Thermovibrio ammonificans HB-1: one gene and its partner. The protein of the gene in region 2 interacts with the protein of the main gene of each other region in a pairwise test. Links are inferred from orthologs where the notes say so. Each region holds a gene or a part of one and is shown on either strand. Other genes may lie near its edges. The genes, in order: THEAM_RS00050 and purT.

What was found.
Region 1: the proteins of purT (region 2) and THEAM_RS00050 interact in binary tests that used the Escherichia coli proteins (3 or more experiments, as listed by UniProt). The link is inferred for Thermovibrio ammonificans HB-1 from one-to-one orthologs.

Annotation. Positions count from the first base shown.
Region 1 is NC_014926.1:9,584-12,668, forward strand. The notes cover bases 104-2,873. They hold THEAM_RS00050 (polyprenyl synthetase family protein), read left to right. Parts: upstream 104-931; coding sequence 932-1,816; downstream 1,817-2,873. Other genes in these bases: pgsA (CDP-diacylglycerol--glycerol-3-phosphate 3-phosphatidyltransferase), read left to right, coding at 104-347; plsY (glycerol-3-phosphate 1-O-acyltransferase PlsY), read left to right, coding at 344-922; dxs (1-deoxy-D-xylulose-5-phosphate synthase), read left to right, coding at 1,902-2,873. Outside these bases: more of pgsA, read left to right, coding at 1-103; more of dxs, read left to right, coding at 2,874-3,085.
Region 2 is NC_014926.1:1,192,919-1,196,102, reverse strand. Bases 191-3,059 are described here. They hold purT (formate-dependent phosphoribosylglycinamide formyltransferase), read right to left. Parts: upstream 2,283-3,059; coding sequence 1,098-2,282; downstream 191-1,097. Other genes in these bases: THEAM_RS06090 (AEC family transporter), read right to left, coding at 2,936-3,059; THEAM_RS06095 (hypothetical protein), read right to left, coding at 2,296-2,907; msrA (peptide-methionine (S)-S-oxide reductase MsrA), read right to left, coding at 548-1,105; THEAM_RS06110 (nitrilase-related carbon-nitrogen hydrolase), read right to left, coding at 191-551. In the rest of the region: more of THEAM_RS06110, read right to left, coding at 1-190; more of THEAM_RS06090, read right to left, coding at 3,060-3,184. UniProt on the Escherichia coli protein: Involved in the de novo purine biosynthesis. Catalyzes the transfer of formate to 5-phospho-ribosyl-glycinamide (GAR), producing 5-phospho-ribosyl-N-formylglycinamide (FGAR). Formate is provided by PurU via hydrolysis of 10-formyl-tetrahydrofolate.

The DNA of each region.
Region 1 (3,085 bases), 1.2 Mb from region 2 along the record:
CCTACCTGGGTATGCTGCTCGACCCGGTTGCAGACAAACTGCTCACCTCCTCTACGCTGATTTCGCTGGCTTACGTGAAGCTCTGCGACCCCTACTCGGTTATAGCCATAGTAGGCCGCGAGGAGGCCGTTACCGGCATGAGGGCCATGGCCGCATCCCGTGGACTGGTTATACCGGCCTCTGCCGGTGGCAAGGTGAAAACCGTCCTTATAATGGCTTCCATACTCCTGCTCCTTGCAGGGTTCAGGGAAATCGGAGAGCTTCTGCTTATCGTCTCTGCGGCTGTGGCCATACTGACCGGAGTTCTCTACTTCGTAAACTTCTTCAAAGCTTTGGGGGATAGATGATTTTCGCCGTTATACTGCTTGCGTTTCTGCTCGGTTCCGTGCCCTTCGGTTACGTGATAGGAAAGCTTAAAGGGGTAGACGTAAGGAAACACGGCAGCGGCAACATAGGGGCCACAAACGTTTCAAGAGTTCTCGGGAAAAAGTGGGGTGCCGTTGTTCTACTACTCGATGCCCTAAAAGGTGCCCTGCCGGTGTTGCTCCTTAAGCTCTCGGGAGCTCCCCTTCACTACCAGGTCCTTGCAGGTCTGGCCGCTGTCCTCGGCCACTGCTTCTCCCCTTTCCTCGGCTTCAGGGGAGGAAAGGGCGTTGCAACGGGGTTGGGAGCCTTCCTCGTAATATCGCCTAAAGTCACCTTCTTTGCCTTTCTTATATTCATCGTGGTCTTCCTGCTGACAAGGTACGTCTCACTCTCCTCAATTACCGCTGCCCTTTCGTATCCGCTGCTTTTTAAGTTCTTTGAAAAACCCGACGAGGCCTCCTTCATAGCCGTTGCCGTTACGGCATTTGTGATTGTGGCAAAGCACTACCAGAACATACTGAGACTGCTCAGGGGAGAGGAAAAGAAATTCCGATAAGGGGGTGTTATGGACCTTAAAGCCTACCTAAAGGAACGAAAGGCCCTTATAGACTCGGTTCTCCTAACCTACCTGCCGCCGGAGCCCGAGTTTGGTAAGAAGCTCTACGAGGCGGTTAAGTACTCCCTCACCGTGGGAGGTAAGAGACTCAGGCCGATACTCTGCCTTGCCGGCTGCGAAATCGTAGGCGGTAACAGAAACGACGCCTTAACCCCGGCCTGTGCTATAGAGATGATTCACACCTACTCCCTTATCCACGACGACCTTCCCGCCATGGACAACGACACCCTCCGCCGCGGCCACCCAACAACCTGGGTGAAGTTCGGCGAGGCTACCGCCATTTTGGCCGGAGATGCCCTTCTCAACAGGGCCTTTGAGGTTCTTGCAGACTGGGAGTTCGACTGTAACAGGAAAGTTAAAGTTATCTCCGAAATTGCGAGAGCTTCCGGCATGCTGGGAATGGTTCTCGGTCAACAGTGCGACCTCGATGCCGAGGGCAGGGGCGACGTTCCCCTTGAAGAGCTCCTATTTATCCACAAACACAAAACCGGCAGGCTCATCACCGCCTCTGTAGTTTCGGGGGGCATAACCGGCGGAGGTTCACCCGAAGAAATTGACGCGCTTAGGCGTTACGGCGACAGCCTCGGCCTTGCTTTCCAGATAATCGACGACGTTTTAGACGTTGTAGGAGACCAGGAGAAGCTCGGCAAAAACGTAGGCTCCGACCTTGAGAAAGGAAAAACCACCTTCGTGACAATCTTCGGCGTTGAAAAGGCCAGGAAGATGGCCTACGAAGAAGTAGAAAGGGCCGTTGAGGCACTGTCCATCTTCCCTGCCGAAAAACGGGAACCCCTTGAAGCCATTGCCCGTTTCGTTGTTGAAAGGGAGTATTAGGGACTAAATTGTGAATCATGGGAACTCACAGACGTTCGCCTATAATCAGAATACTGCAACAACTACCCGAGTTTGGAGGCGCTTTTTGATACTCGACAAGGTCAACTCCCCGGACGACCTGAAAAAACTGACAACTCAGGAACTCAAGCAACTGGCATCTGAACTGAGAGACTACATAATCTCCGTTGTTGAGAAAACCGGAGGGCACCTGGCCTCCTCCTTGGGGGTAGTGGAGCTCACAATAGCCCTCCTTAAGGTCTTTTCCCCTCCCAAAGACGAGATAGTCTGGGACGTTGGCCACCAGTCCTACCCTTACAAGATACTCACCGACCGTAAAGAGAAGTTCAAAACCCTAAGGCAGTTCGGCGGAATCTCCGGCTTTCCGTCAATTAAGGAGAGCCCGTACGACGCTTTCGGCACTGGCCACAGCTCAACCTCCATCTCTGCCGCCCTCGGGATAAAGGTCGGCAAAAGGTTAAAAGGAGAGGAAGGGCACGTAATAGCGGTTATCGGCGACGGTGCACTAACCGCCGGTGAAGCCTACGAAGGGCTCAATAACGCCGGTCAGCTCAAGGAAGACCTGATAGTTATCCTCAACGACAACGAGATGTCCATATCCAAAAACATCGGTGCGATATCCAACTACCTTACGAAACTGACAACCGGAGAGAGCCTCAGGAGGGCCAAGGAGCGGCTGGAGGAGGTAACGAAGAAGATATTCGGCGACACCTTCTACAAGGGCCTCAAGAGAGTTGAAGACCTTATAGTCAAGGGGCTCTTTCCTCCGGGGATGCTCTTTGAAGAGCTTGGCTTCCGCTACGTGGGCCCAATAGACGGCCACGACATAGAGACCCTTGTTACAACCTTAAGAAACGTTTCCAAGATGAGAGGCCCCACCCTCGTTCACGTTCTCACGAAGAAGGGAAAAGGGCACAAACCGGCAGAGGAGAGGCCCGATAAGTTCCACGGGGTTTCACCTAAGAAACTACTTTCAGAGCCCCAACCTCCCACCTACACCGAAGTCTTCTCCAAGACCCTTGTAGAGATGGCCGAAAAAGACTCCTCGATAGTTGCCATTACCGCTGCAATGCCTTCGGGCACCGGGCTCGACAGGTTTGCTGCCAGATTTCCGGAGCGTTACTTCGACGTAGGTATTGCAGAGCAGCACGCCGTTACCTTCGCCGCCGGCCTTGCCAAGAAGGGGTTGAGGCCGGTTGTTGCCATCTACTCAACCTTTCTACAGAGAGCCTACGACCAAATAATCCACGA
Region 2 (3,184 bases):
CTTGCCCTCAGCAGGTACGACCAGTGCTCCCTGCGCGCCCGACCCCACTGGGCTGGGACGGTAAAAACCTCCCCTCCGAGCTCTTTCAGCCTGCTTAAAACCTCGTAGAACCTCAGCTCAAAACAGATAACCGGGGCGAGAACTCCCAGCGAGGTTTGGGCCACCTGTACCTCCGATAGCCGACCCTCGGTGAAAAAGATGTGTTCCCTGCCGGGCTTGAAGAGCTTCACCTTTGGCCTTGAGAGCACCTCCCTTCCCCTGTCCAGCACCTTTACGCTGTTGAAGAGCTTCCCGTTAATTTGCTCGTAGCCGGTGATAACAACCGTTAATTCAAGGCCTTTGGAGAAGTTTTGAAGCTCCTCAAACACCCTTTCGGAGAACTTAACCGCCCTCTCTATCTCCTCGTAACAGAAGGCGGTTGCCGCAACTTCCGGAAAAACCACAAGAGAGCCCTTCTCACAGAAGTTCAAAAAGGTAAGGAGCTTGCTGTAATTGGCCTCGAACCTGCACGGCAGAGACTCAAACTGAACCGCATAGCAGCTGAACTTCACAGCTTCTCCTCAAGGAGCTTCCTCCCCCCCTTCCTCTCCCACACAATCTCACAGTAGCGCTTCCTGCCCGACCCTTCCTTGTAGTAGAAGTAGTGCATCGGCTCCTTCTTGTAGTACTCCCTGTGGTACTCCTCTGCCGGGTAGAAGTTCTTAAACGGTTCAACGGCAACCCTTACGGGTTCATCAAACAGGCCGCTTTCAGAGAGCACCTTGAGGGCCTTTTCGGCAAGCTCTTTTTGCTCCTCTGTGTGGTAAAAGATTACCGGCCTGTACTGGCTTCCCCGGTCTGCAAACTGGCCTTTGGAATCTGTCGGGTCTATTGAGGTGAGGAAGGCAATCAGGAGCTCTTTGTAAGAGGTCTTGTCGGGGTCGTAAACAACCTGAACCGCCTCAACGTGGCCCGTCTCCCCCGAACACACCTCCTCGTAAGTGGGGTTTTCGGTGTGGCCTCCGGCGTAGCCGGGAACGGCCTTCTCAACCCCTTCAACCTTGCTCATGGCCTCCTCTATGCACCAGAAGCACCCGCCTGCAAAAGTTGCAACCTCTCTACCCATTCTCAACCACCTTTATCCTTTCTGCGGCCTCTTTCGCCTTCCTCCTTGCCTCCTCTACAGTTTCGCCCCTGGCAACCACAACTCCCATACGCCTCCTTGGCCTTGTTGTGGGCTTGCCGAATATCCTCACCCACACGTTGGGCTCTTCGAGGGCTTGGGCAACACCTTCGTAGGCCGGGGCAACGCTGTTCTTCGTCCCGTGGAAACAGTAAGAGGCTCCCGGGGATATGAGCTCAATGTGAATCGGAAGGCCCAGAATGGCCCGTAGGTGAATCTCAAACTCACTCATGTTCTGGCTCGCCATCGTTACCATTCCCGTGTCGTGGGGCCTGGGCGAGACCTCGCTGAACCACACCTCGTCTCCCTTTACGAAAAACTCGCACCCGAAGATTCCGTAGCCTCCCAAGGCATCTGTAACCGCCTTGGCCATCTCCTTGGCCTTCTTTAAAGCGGCCTCGCTCATCGGCTGTGGCTGCCAGCTTTCATGGTAGTCGCCGTCTACCTGCCTGTGGCCTATGGGCTCGCAGAAGAGCGTTCCCTGGTTCCTGGTCCTTACTGTGAGAAGGGTAATCTCAAAGTCGAAGTTTATGAACTCCTCTATAATAAGGGCGTTACCCTTGCCCCTTGCGTTCTCCTTTGCGTACCTGAATGCCCACTCGAGCTGTGATGGTTCCCTGACAACGCTCTGCCCCTTGCCGGAAGAGCTCATAACCGGCTTAACCACAACCGGGTAGCCGAGCTCCTCTACGGCCCTTTTAAACTCTTCGAACGTTTCGGCAAACCGGTAGGCCGAGGTTTTGAGCCCCAGCTCTTCGGCCGCAAGCCTCCTTATGCCTATTCTGTCCATCGTTAACTTTGTAGCCCGGGCGCAGGGAACAACCGTGAACCCCTCCTTCTCGAGCTCTACGAGCATGTCGGTGTCTATCGCCTCTATCTCGGGCACTATAAAGTCGGGCTTCTCCCTGTAAACGATGTTCCTTATCTGCCGGCCGTCCCTCATGTCTATAACGTAGTAGCGGTGGGCAACCTGTTGGGCCGGGGCGAACTGGTAGGAGTCAACTGCTATCACCTCAAGGCCCAAACGCATCGCCTCTATAGCGAACTCCTTTCCGAGCTCTCCGCTCCCGAGGAGCATCACCTTTGTTGCGTTGTGGGCAAGGGGTGTTCCTATCCTCATCTTGAACCTCCGGTTATCGGCAGATTAGCTTTATGCGGGCGTTAAGCTCTATTTTACTAACGGTCCCTTTGGTGAGCCTGGGTTTTCCCAGCTCTACGCTACTTAGGGTGCAGTGTCTGTTTAACACTCTGCTAACGGCGTTTGCCTCTTTAAGCGCAAGTTTTAGGGCTTTCCGCTTTACCTTCTGGCGGGCGGCCTCGAGCTCCTTTTCGGGAACCTGCCAGAAGGGGGTTCCCAGGCTGAAGGTAAAGTTTGCGGCCTCCCGGGCTCGGCTCAGACTCTTGGCCACCTCCGTTTCGAGTGTAGGGTCCTTTACGAACACCCACAGGAGCTCCCTTCCGGAGAAGCCGGCCACCTCGTACCTGCTCCAGGAGTCAACGGGTGCCACCGTAACCGAAACCCTTTTAAAGGAGAAGCCGTCTCTCTTTAGGTAGTCTTGAGGGGCTTGAAGGCCCTGGATAACCTCTCCCCTTGTCCTTCCGAAGCTTACCACCTTTACCGGAATTACGAGCCTGTTCCCTTTTACCTCTACGCAGGCCTTTAAAACCTCCTTCACGGTTAGCGGCGCTCCGTAGGCTGCGGCAGTTGAGGCTAAGAAACACAGAAGGGCGACTAACCTTTTCACCTTTACTCCCCTAAAGGGCTTTCCCAAATTATAGCCGCCCGAGTGCCGCCTGAAGGATTAGCAGGAAGAAGGGAAAGGTTACCGTTGATACGAAGATTACCGATGCCGCAAGCCGGGGCGAGCGGTTGAACTGTTCGCAGAGAACGTAGTTGAGAATCGCCGACGGCAGGGCCGACTGAACTATCAGCGCCTTTGCCATCTGTGGAGGGCACTTTAGAAGTGAGACAACTGCTGCGGCAGATGCCGCTCCCCCTACGAACCTTACCGCCGTTGCGGC